One region of the Achromobacter sp. NPDC058515 genome, then DNA from elsewhere that is predicted to be linked to it. Evidence: predicted binding sites of a transcription regulator. Region 1 holds the regulator's gene; each other region holds the start of a gene.
What was found. The regulator FNR, encoded in region 1, switches genes on or off when oxygen is low (the NO sensors DNR and NnrR bind a similar motif). The targets are predictions, from matches to a motif close to TTGATNNNNATCAA.
Positions count from the first base shown of each region.

Region 2: ACFWP0_RS20895 (ribonucleoside triphosphate reductase) is a predicted target of FNR. The motif match lies at 1,481-1,494, and genes of this name have one in related genera.
Region 3: ACFWP0_RS12345 (fatty acid desaturase) is a predicted target of FNR. The motif match lies at 1,370-1,383, and genes of this name have one in related genera.

Region 1 covers NZ_JBHXNI010000016.1:49,996-53,496, forward strand. The annotation lists gene ACFWP0_RS23750 (ArsR/SmtB family transcription factor) at 1-186, opposite strand, end outside; gene ACFWP0_RS23755 (hypothetical protein) at 265-1,464, opposite strand; gene fnr (fumarate/nitrate reduction transcriptional regulator Fnr) at 1,479-2,207, opposite strand; gene ACFWP0_RS23765 (gamma-glutamylcyclotransferase) at 2,295-2,729, opposite strand; gene clpB (ATP-dependent chaperone ClpB) at 2,867-3,501, shown strand, end outside.
Region 2 covers NZ_JBHXNI010000013.1:449-3,949, reverse strand. The annotation lists gene ACFWP0_RS20905 (PepSY-associated TM helix domain-containing protein) at 1-1,077, shown strand, start outside; gene ACFWP0_RS20900 (DUF3325 domain-containing protein) at 1,074-1,424, shown strand; gene ACFWP0_RS20895 (ribonucleoside triphosphate reductase) at 1,583-3,501, shown strand, end outside.
Region 3 covers NZ_JBHXNI010000006.1:1,198-4,698, forward strand. The annotation lists gene ACFWP0_RS12335 (RsmB/NOP family class I SAM-dependent RNA methyltransferase) at 1-689, shown strand, start outside; gene ACFWP0_RS12340 (hypothetical protein) at 715-1,095, opposite strand; gene ACFWP0_RS12345 (fatty acid desaturase) at 1,469-2,677, shown strand; gene ACFWP0_RS12350 (UvrD-helicase domain-containing protein) at 2,674-3,501, shown strand, end outside.

The DNA.
Region 1 (3,501 bases):
GATCAGGCCGGCGCCTTCCAGCACCCGCAGGTGCTTCATGAAGGCGGGCAGGGACATGGCGTGAGGCTGGGCCAGCGCGCTGACCGATGCCGATCCCTGTTCCAGGTCCGCCAGCACCCGGCGCCGCGTGCCATCGGCCAGCGCCGAAAAAATGCCGTCGAGGGTGTCGTCGTTAAAGTTAACCATAAGGTTAAGTGTCGGGCCGGCAAGGCATGCCTGTCAAGCCATGCAACTCCGGAATTTCCCTAAACCCGCGGGCAGCGTCTATTTGCCGCGCGGCTTGATGATGTCGCAGGCGGCGGCGTTGCCGGTGGTCTGGGCGCCGTCGCCCAGCAGCGCGCGCACGCCGCAGACCGATCCGAACATGCGCTTGCTGTCGTGGCCCACGCCGCCCACCTCGAAGCTGCTGTGGCGCAGCGCGACGGGTTTGGCGCCGCGGCCGGCCAGCACGTGCTCGTACTGCACGTAGCCCGTGCCGCGCGCGAGCCGGGTCGCGCCCTGGGCTTCCGCGCCGCAGGCCTTGTCCAGCAGCCGGTGCTCGGGGTTGTTGTCCGCGCCGCCCAGCAGATAGATCACGTCGCGCGCCGCGTAGCGCACGAAGAGCCGGGATTCTTCGGTTCCCCGCGCGTAGGCGGGCAGCTTGTCCGTGCCGTACTTGTACTGGTTATAGGTGGGGCAGATGCCGCGTTCGTAGGGCGCATAGCCCTTGCCGTCCGCGCGCGGCCGTTCGTTGGTCAGGTACAGGTAAGAAGAGGGGTTGGCGACGACGTAGCGCAGCGCCAGTCCGTCGCGGCGCAGCGGGCCGTCGATGTTGTTCAGCACCGCGTAGCGATGCACCAACTGCGCGCCGCCGGAGTGTCCGGCCAGCACGATGTTCGCCAGGGATGCCAGGCGCTTGCGATCGTCCAGGCTGCGCAGCAGGTCGTCAAGCACCTGGAACGAGCTGACCGGCGCGGGCCGGCCCGCCGCCTGGACGCTGTCTTCGCCGTCTTCCCAGCTGGCCTTGCGCCAGGCCGCCATGCCGCCGAAACCCGAGTCGATGGATCCGGAGAAGCGCGGCGCCAGGATCAGCGTCTCGCGCTCCCGGTCGGGGTTGCCCGCCAGCAGGGCGGCGGCGGTTTCGTAGTAGTGGTCGGCGTCGCGCTTGACGCCGTGGATGACGACGAGCACCTGCTTGATGCCGCGCAGGTCGTCCTTGGCCAGGTTGCGGTTGGCGTAGACCGGCATCTTGTACCGGTGCCCCGGCTTGCCGAGTTCCACCGTCTGCCAGCTCAGGGGCGCCGCGCGCTTGGGCGCAGGCACGATTTCATCGTAGTCGTAGGGGTCGGGCAGCGGCGTTTGGGCGCGCGCGGCCAGGGGCGCCAGCGTGGCGGCCATGGCAAGCGAGGCGGCCAGGCAGCGCGCCAGGCGCGGCCCGCGAGCCTGCCATGCCTGGGACACAGAGCTTGTGGGCGCGCGGCGCATGGCGCGGCAGACGCTCAGCAGCCGTCGTGGCCGAGCAGTTGCTTGAGCGCGGCCAGGTCCAGGATGCGGACCTCGCGCTGGTTGATCTTGATCAGGCCGTCGCGCGCAAAGCGCGAGAACAGGCGGCTGACCGTTTCCAGCGTCAGGCCCAGGTAGTTGCCGATCTCTTCGCGGCTCATGCGCAGCACGAACTCGGTGGACGAATAGCCCAGCGAGGCATAGCGCTGCGACAGGTTCAGCAGGAAGGCCGCCAGGCGCTGCTCGGACCGCATCGAGCCCAGCGAGGCCAGCATCTGGTGCGAACGGGTGATCTCGCGGCTCATCAGGCGGCGGAACTGCTGCTGCAGCGACGGCAGGTGCGCGGCCACGCGATCGACTTCGTTCAGCCGGATGACGCAGACCTCGGAATCTTCCAGCGCCACGGCGGCCGACACGTGCTTGCCATCCAGCATGCCGTCCATGCCGACGATCTCGCCCGGCAGGTGAAAGCCGGTGATCTGGATCTGGCCGGTCGCGTCTTCCAGTTGCGTCTTGAGGCTGCCGAAGCGCACGCCGTACACGGCGTCCAGCGGGTGGTCCAGCGAATACAGCGTCTTGCCTTTTTCAAGGCGGACACGCTCCTTCACCAGCTCGTCCAGCTTTTCGACTTCGGCGGCTGCCATGCCCACGGGAACGCAGACGTGCCCCAGCATACATGTGGAACAGTGAGCGGCATCAGGGGCAATGGGGACCCGTTTTTGCATACGATGACCTTTAGAGTGCCCATTGCGCGGCGGAAGGCCGGAACGGGTGCAAAGCGTGAGACAGGCGTCTATTGTAGTCCGTTGTTACTACGGGTGTCTTACCGGGCGCCGGGCAAGCCGGTAGGCAATCCAGTCCTCGCCGGCGATGGCGACGGCCGCGGCGCACAGCGCCGGGTCGACGGGGTAGTACTGGCAGGTCACCAGGCCGCCCCGGTCCGGGGCTTCCAGGCGGGCCTCGATCTCCCTGCGCACGAAAAGGCAGGGCTGGCCGGGCACGTACTCCTCGATCTCGTCCATCAGCGCGATCAGCGCCGGGTCCACCCGGAAAACGTCGCCCCGCACGCGCCTGCCGTTGTCCGCCGGGATCAGTCCGGGCCAGTCGCCAAAGTCCACCAGCATGCCCGGCACGCTGGCCGGGCCGACGTGGCAGGGAGCGGGCAGCCCCCGGCTGGCGGCGGCTTGCGCCAGATCGTTGATTTCGCCTGCTCGTAGGGTGCCGTAGACAAAAACGTATATGCTCATTGTTCAGTTGCTGCTGCACGTCGAAGAGACCATGAGGCTGGCCGGGTGTTGAAATTTTCTCATCCGGCCGCATATTCAGGTTATCGAGCCCGCCGGCACGTATCGGTCAGGCTCCCCAACAAGCCACAACGACCATTATGCGATTCGACAAACTTACTACCAAGTTCCAGCAAGCCCTGGCCGACGCTCAAAGTCTGGCCGCCCGCAACGACCACCCCTACATCGAGCCCGTCCACGTGCTGTCCGCCCTGCTGTCGGATTCCGACAGCGGCGCCGGCAGCCTGCTGGCGCGCGCCGGCGTGGCGGTCAACCGGCTGGCGCCGGCCCTGGAAAACGCCCTGAAGTCCCTGCCGCAGGTGCAGGGCGAGGACAACGTCCAGGTGGGCCGCGACCTGCAAGGCGTGCTGACGCGCACCGACAAGGAAGCCGCGCGCCGCGGCGACACCTACATCGCCAGCGAACTGTTCCTGCTGGCGCTGGCCGACGACAAGGGCGATGCCGGCCGCATCCTGCGCGACGCGGGCCTGCAGAAGAAGGCCCTGGAAGCCGCCATCGACGCCGTTCGCGGCGGCGAGAACGTCTCCGGCGCGGAAGGCGAGGCCAACCGCGAAGCCCTGTCCAAGTACACGATGGACCTGACCGAGCGCGCCCGCCAGGGCAAGCTGGATCCGGTGATCGGCCGCGACGACGAAATCCGCCGCACGATCCAGATCCTGCAGCGCCGCACCAAGAACAACCCCGTGCTGATCGGCGAGCCCGGCGTGGGCAAGAC
Region 2 (3,501 bases), on a different contig from region 1:
GCCAGGAAGGGCCAAAGGTCCTGGCTGGACGCGCACAATGCGGTGGCGGTGCTGACCCTGCCCTTCCAGTTCATGATCGCCTACACCGGCATCGTGATCTCCAGCGCGGTGCTGATGCCCGCCCCTGTCGCCGCCCACTATGGCGCCGGCGCGCAAGCCGCCCGCCTGTACCTGGCCGAGATGACGGGCGAAGAGAAGACCGCGCGCACGGGCGCGGCGCTGGCCATGCCGGCGCTGGAGCCCATCGTGGGGCGGGCCGAGCAGTTGATCGGCCAGACCGCGCGCGCCATCGTCATCGCCAACCCCGAAGACAGCTCCATGCGCATCGCCGTCTACGGCTGGAACGAGGACGCCGACACCTTCCGCAGCATCAGCGCCACCACCGGCATGGCGGAGTTTTCCGGGGACGGCGGGGAGTTGCTGCGCATGCGGCCCGCGGGCGGCGTGAACGGCGGCGCCGCCTCGCTGACGCGCCAGGTGATGTCGGACCTGCACATGGGGCAATTCGGCGGACTGGCCATCAAGTGGCTGTACTTCATTTGCGGCATGGCGGGCGCGGCCATGATGGGCACGGGCGCGGTGCTGTTCATGGTCAAGCGGCGCGCCAAGCACGGCAACGAATTCGGCGCGGCGACGGCGCGGGCCTACCGCCTGATCGAAGGGCTGAACGTGGCGGCGCTGGCCGGGCTGGCCATCGCCTGCGTCGGCTACTTCTGGGCCAACCGCCTGCTGCCGGTCGCGCTGGAGAACCGCGCCCTGTGGGAATTGCGCGGCTTCTTTCTGACCTGGGCGCTGACGCTGGCCCACGCCTGGCTGTGCAGCCCGCGCCGCGCCTGGATCGCGCAACTGACGCTGCTGGCCGCGCTGTGCCTGCTGCTGCCGGTGCTGTCGCTCGTCATGCTGGGCGATCATCCGATCGCGCAGATCGCGCGCGGCGACTGGGAAAGCGCCGGCGTGGAACTCACCGCAATCGCATTCGGCGTACTATCCGGCTGGGCTGCCCTCCGCTTGCACAGGCAGCCCCTGACCGCGCCTCCCCAGCGCAAACCCCGCGCAAACCAGGAGGCTGCCGCATGAACATGAACGATCTCTTCGCCATCGCGATGGCGCTGCTGCTGACCTACGCCGGCATGGCCTGCCTGAGCCTGGCGATGCCGCGCCACTACGACCAGGTCTGGGGACGCGATCCCGGCGCCGGCCACACGCGCGTGCTGCGCGGCGCCGGCGTGCTGCTGCTGGGCCTGGCCATCCTGCCCTGCGTGGGCTTGTGGGGCAATACGGTGGGCGTGGTGGCCTGGCTGGGCTGGCTGTCGGCCGGCGCCCTGCTTTGGGTCGGCATGCTGTCCTGGGCGCCGCGCCCCGCCGCGGGCACGGCCGCGCTGGCGGTGGCGATATCGCTGGTGGGCGTCGGCATCGGTTTCTAGAGTTCCCCCGGGGCGGACGGGGCCGGATTGCGCATTTCGCACCCGGCGCCGCGCATTTGATGCGCATCAACCAAGACTGACATCCTGCGCTCGCGCCCCGTCGCGAGCACCATATGTGGTGGTAGAGTTTTCACACCCCACTACATATGGTGTCAGTCATGCATATCCAACACATCCTCAAGCGCGACGGCCGCGTCGTTCCATTCGATCGCGACAAGATCGCGCAGGCCATGGCGGCGGCGGGCCAGGGCACCGGGGAGTTGGACCTGGCGGGCGCGCAGGCATTGACCGGCGCGGTCATCGCGGCGCTGGCGGACAACGTATGTCCCGGCGTCGAAACCATCCAGAACCGCGTGGAAGAAGCGCTGGTCCAGGCGGGCCACTGGCGCACCGCGCGCGCCTACATCGTCCACCGCGAGCAGCACGCCCGCCTGCGCGCGCTGCGCCACACGCTGGTGGACGTGGAAAGCGCCATGGAAGAGTACCTGGACCAGCGCGATTGGCGCGTCAACGCCAACGCGAACCAGGGCTACAGCCTGGGCGGCCTGATCCTGAACGTGGCGGGCAAGGTCACGGCCAACTACTGGCTGTCCAACGTCTTCGCGCCGCAGGCCGGACGCGCCCATCGCGAAGGCGACATCCACATCCATGACCTGGACATGCTCAGCGGCTATTGCGCCGGCTGGTCCCTGCGCCAGCTGCTGACCGAAGGCTTCAACGGCATCCCCGGCAAGGTGGAATCCACGCCTCCCAAGCACATGTCGGCCGCCATCGGCCAGATCGTGAACTTCCTGGGCACGCTGCAGAACGAATGGGCGGGCGCGCAGGCCTTCAGCTCCTTCGACACCTACATGGCCCCCTTCATCCGCCGCGACGCGATGACGTACGCCGACGTGAAGCAGTCGATCCAGGAACTGATCTTCAACCTGAACGTGCCCAGCCGCTGGGGCACGCAGACGCCGTTCACCAACCTGACCTTCGACTGGACCTGCCCGCCCGACCTGAAGGAGCAGATCCCCTACGTGGGCGGCGAGGAAATGCCCTTCTCCTACGGCGAGCTGCAGGCCGAGATGGACATGATCAACCGCGCCTACATCGAGGTCATGATGGCGGGCGACGCGAAGGGACGCGTCTTCACGTTTCCCATCCCCACCTACAACATCACCCCCGACTTCGACTGGGACCATCCCAACACCGAGCGCCTGTTTGAAATGACGGCGCGCTACGGGCTGCCCTACTTCCAGAACTTCCTGAATTCCGACCTGGAGCCGCACATGGTGCGCTCCATGTGCTGCCGCCTGCAGCTGGACCTGCGCGAACTGCTCAAGCGCGGCAACGGCCTGTTCGGCTCCGCCGAGCAGACCGGCTCGGTGGGCGTGGTGACGGTGAACTGCGCCCGCCTGGGCTACACCTGCCGAGGCGACGAGGCGCAGCTCATGGACCGCCTGGACCACCTGCTGGGCCTGGGCCGCGACGTGCTGGAGACCAAGCGCAAGGTGGTGCAGCGCTACATCGACCAGGGGCTCTATCCCTATACCCGCCGCTACCTGGGCACGCTGCGCAATCACTTCAGCACGCTGGGCGTGAACGGCATCAACGAGATGATCCGCAACTTCACGGACGACGCCGAAGACGTCACCACCGCGGCGGGCCACGCGCTGGCCGTGCGGCTGCTGGACCGCGTGCGCGAGCGCATGACCGAATTCCAGGAAGAAACCGGCCACCTCTACAACCTGGAGGCCACGCCGGCCGAGGGCACCACCTACCGCTTCGCGCGGGAAGACAGGAAGCGCTATCCCGGCATCCTGCAGGCGGGCACCGACGCGCAGCCCTACTACACCAACTCCAGCCAGCTCCCGGTGGGCCATACCGACGATCCGTTCCATGCGCTGGAGCTGCAGGAGACGCTGCAGGGCAAGTACACCGGCGGCACCGTGCTGCACCTGTACATGAACGAAGCGGTGTCTTCCGCCGACGCGTGCAAGCAGCTGGTGCGCCGCGCGCTGTCGAACTTCCGGCTGCCCTACATCACCGTGACGCCCACGTTCTCGATCTGCCCGAATCACGGCTATCTGGC
Region 3 (3,501 bases), on a different contig from region 1:
TGTCGGCGGCCCGCCTGGCGCGCGCCAAGCCGCGCTTTGCGCGCAGCGGCCTGTCGAACGTAGTGCCGGTCGTCATCGACAGCGAGAATGATGCCCGTGTGAAGCGCCTGGCCGGCAAGGCCCATCGCGTGCTGGTCGATGCGCCTTGCAGCGGCATCGGCACCCTGCGCCGCAATCCGGACCTGAAGTGGCGCCAGCACCCCGAGGCGCTGGCCGAGCTGGGCCGCCTGCAGGAACGCATCCTGAACAGCGCGGCGCGTTGCGTGGCCCCGGGCGGCCGCCTGGTCTATGCCACGTGCAGCTTGTTGGCCGAGGAAAACGAGGTGCAGGCCGAGCGTTTCCTGGCCAGCCACCCCGATTTCGAGCGCCTGGACGCCGCCGAGATCCTCGCGGCCCGGTGCGAAACCCTGAAGCTGGACGGCCCCTACGTGCAACTGCGTCCGGACGTGCATGGCACCGACGGCTTCTTCGCCGCCGTTTTCGAGCGCAAGAAGAAGGGCGCCGCCACGGATGACGCCGCGGCCGTCGTGGCCGAGGACGCCGAAGCTGGCGTCGACGCCGGCATCGAGGCCGACGCGGGCGCGGAAACCGGGCTCAAGGCCGAAGCCGAGACCGCCGGCCAAGCCGATACGGATGTCGACGCCACGGCGGAACCGGCGCCGCAGGGCGAGGCCGGCAAGCCGGCCTGATCCGGCAGGCGGGCGCGCCGCCGGGTCAGGGACCCGGCGTGACGCCTACCGTGGCGCTGTAGCGGCGGGTGCCGATGGTCTTGTTCTGGTACTTCACTTCCCAGGACAGGGTGTCGGAACCGGGCCGGTCCGCCTGGTAGATCACTTGCGACACCGGCACAGCCTTGTATGCGCAGCGCCCGGAATCGCTGGATTGGCCGCGCGTCTGCTGGATGCTGGCCTTGCCCAGCGTCGGCATCTGCGTGATCGCCACCCGCGGCGCCCGCAGCGCCAGGCAGTCCGACCCGCGTATCTCGTAATAAGAGGCCAGCACGGCGACGTCCCCCGACTTCAGCGTTTGCGCCAGGACGGGGGCGGACAACGCCAATCCGAGCGCGGCCAGGACGGAACGAAATCGGGGACGCATTATTATGTGCAACATCAGTGGGGCAAAAGAGACAGTTGGGTAGGCGGGGCGGGCACGAAGTGTGCGCCCGGATCGTGGCGTCTTCAAGACGAACGGCCTGGCTGACAGGAACTTTAATGGCGAAATGTAGCCAAAACCAAGTGCCATTGCGAATATCCCCACCTGGAGCAAGGGTAGCCGCCACCGGCGGCCGGATTACCGCAAGGCCAGCCTCGCGACCGCCCGAAGTTGTCGCGAGAGTGGTTTTTTTGTGCTCAAAACCGGGGCTTAGTCCTTGATTTCGCTCAAAAACTATTTTGAAACTACCTTGTCATAAGACAACAAAGGTACGTTAAACTTCAGGCACTTCTCAAGCGAGGCTCATAACAGCTTTATGGATTACATCCTCTCCTTCATTGCCGGTGGTCTGACCCAAGCTACTTGGTGGCAGGTCGTCGTTTTCACCCTGGTAGTGACGCACATCACCATTGTTGCGGTCACGGTCTTTCTCCATCGCAGCCAAGCGCACCGCGGTCTGGACTTGCATCCAGCCGTCATGCATTTCTTCCGCTTCTGGCTCTGGATGACGACCGGCATGGTCACCAAGGAATGGGTCGCCATTCACCGCAAGCACCACGCCAAGTGCGAAAAGGAAGGCGACCCTCACTCGCCCATCCTGTTCGGTATCTGGAAGGTGCTGTTCCGCGGCGCGGAACTCTATCGTGAAGAATCGAACAACAACGAAACCATGGCCAAGTTCGGTCATGGCACGCCCGACGACTGGCTCGAGCGCAACGTCTACAGCAAGCACAGCCTGTGGGGCGTGCTGAGCATGCTCGCCATCGACGTGGCCCTGTTCGGCGCCATCGGCGTCACGGTGTGGGCGGTGCAGATGGCCTGGATTCCCTTCTGGGCGGCCGGCGTCGTCAACGGTATCGGCCACTATTGGGGCTACCGCAACTACAACAGCCCGGACACCAGCACCAACGTGTTCCCCTGGGGCATCGTGATCGGCGGCGAAGAGCTGCACAACAATCACCACGCCCACGGCACGTCGGCCAAGTTCTCGGCCAAGTGGTATGAGTTCGACATCGGCTGGTGCTACATCAACATCCTGAAGTTCCTTGGCCTGGCCAAGATCAAGAAGGTTGCGCCCAAGCTCAAGCTCGACGACACCCGCACCGGCATCGACCTGCGCACGCTGCAAGGCGTGATCACGCACCGCTACGAAGTCATGGCCCGCTATGCGGACGTGATCAAGAGCGCCGCCCGCGAAGAACTGAGCAAGCTGAAGGCCTCGCGCCAGGAAGGCAACGCCGAATGCGGCTATACCAAGCTGCACCAGGTGCGCCGCGCCATCCACCGCAACGAGGACATCCTCCAGCCCGAACAGCTTGCCGCTGTTGACAAGGCCATTGCCCAGAACAAGTCGCTGTCCACGCTGGTGCAGATGCGCCGCGAACTCGGCCGCATCTGGGAAAGCTCCAGCGCCAGCAGCGAACAGCTCCTCAATGACCTGCAGGCCTGGTGCCAGCGCGCCCAGCAAAGCGGCATCGCCGGGCTCGAGCAATTCGCTCAACATCTGCGCCGCTACGCGGCATGATGCTAGAGAAGCTCAACCCTGAACAACGCGCCGCAGTAACGTTAGAACCGCAGCACGCCCTGGTCCTGGCCGGGGCGGGCAGCGGGAAGACCCGGGTGCTCACCACCCGCATGGCCTGGCTGATTCAAACCGGCCAGGCTTCGCCTTTTGGGCTGCTGGCGGTCACGTTCACGAACAAGGCCGCCCGCGAGATGCTGGCGCGCATGTCGGCCATCCTGCCGATCGATACGCGCGGCCTCTGGATCGGCACCTTCCACGGCTTGTGCAACCGCATGCTGCGCGCGCACCACCGCGACGCCGGCCTGCCGCAAAGCTTCCAGATCCTCGACGTCACCGACCAGCTTGCGGCCATCAAGCGCCTCATGAAGGCCAATGGCGTCGACGACGAAAAATACCCCCCCCGCGATGTGCAGCGCTTCATCAACGGCGCCAAGGAAGAAGGCCTGCGTCCGCCGGACGTCGAGGCCTACGACGCCCATCGCCGTCGCCTGATCGAGATCTACCAGCTTTACGAGGCCCAGTGCCAGCGCGAAGGCGTGGTGGACTTCGCCGAGCTGCTGCTGCGCGCCTATGAATTGCTGTCGCGCAATGCGCCCGTGCGCGAGCACTACCAGCGCCGTTTCCGCCACATTCTGGTCGACGAGTTCCAGGACACCAACACGCTGCAGTACAAGTGGCTGCGCCTGTTGGCGGGCGGCGGCGCGGCCATCTTCGCCGTGGGCGACGACGACCAATCCATCTATGCGTTCCGCGGCGCCAACGTCGGCAACATGGCCGATTTCGAGCGCGACTACGCGCGCGGCACCGTGATCCGCCTGGAGCAG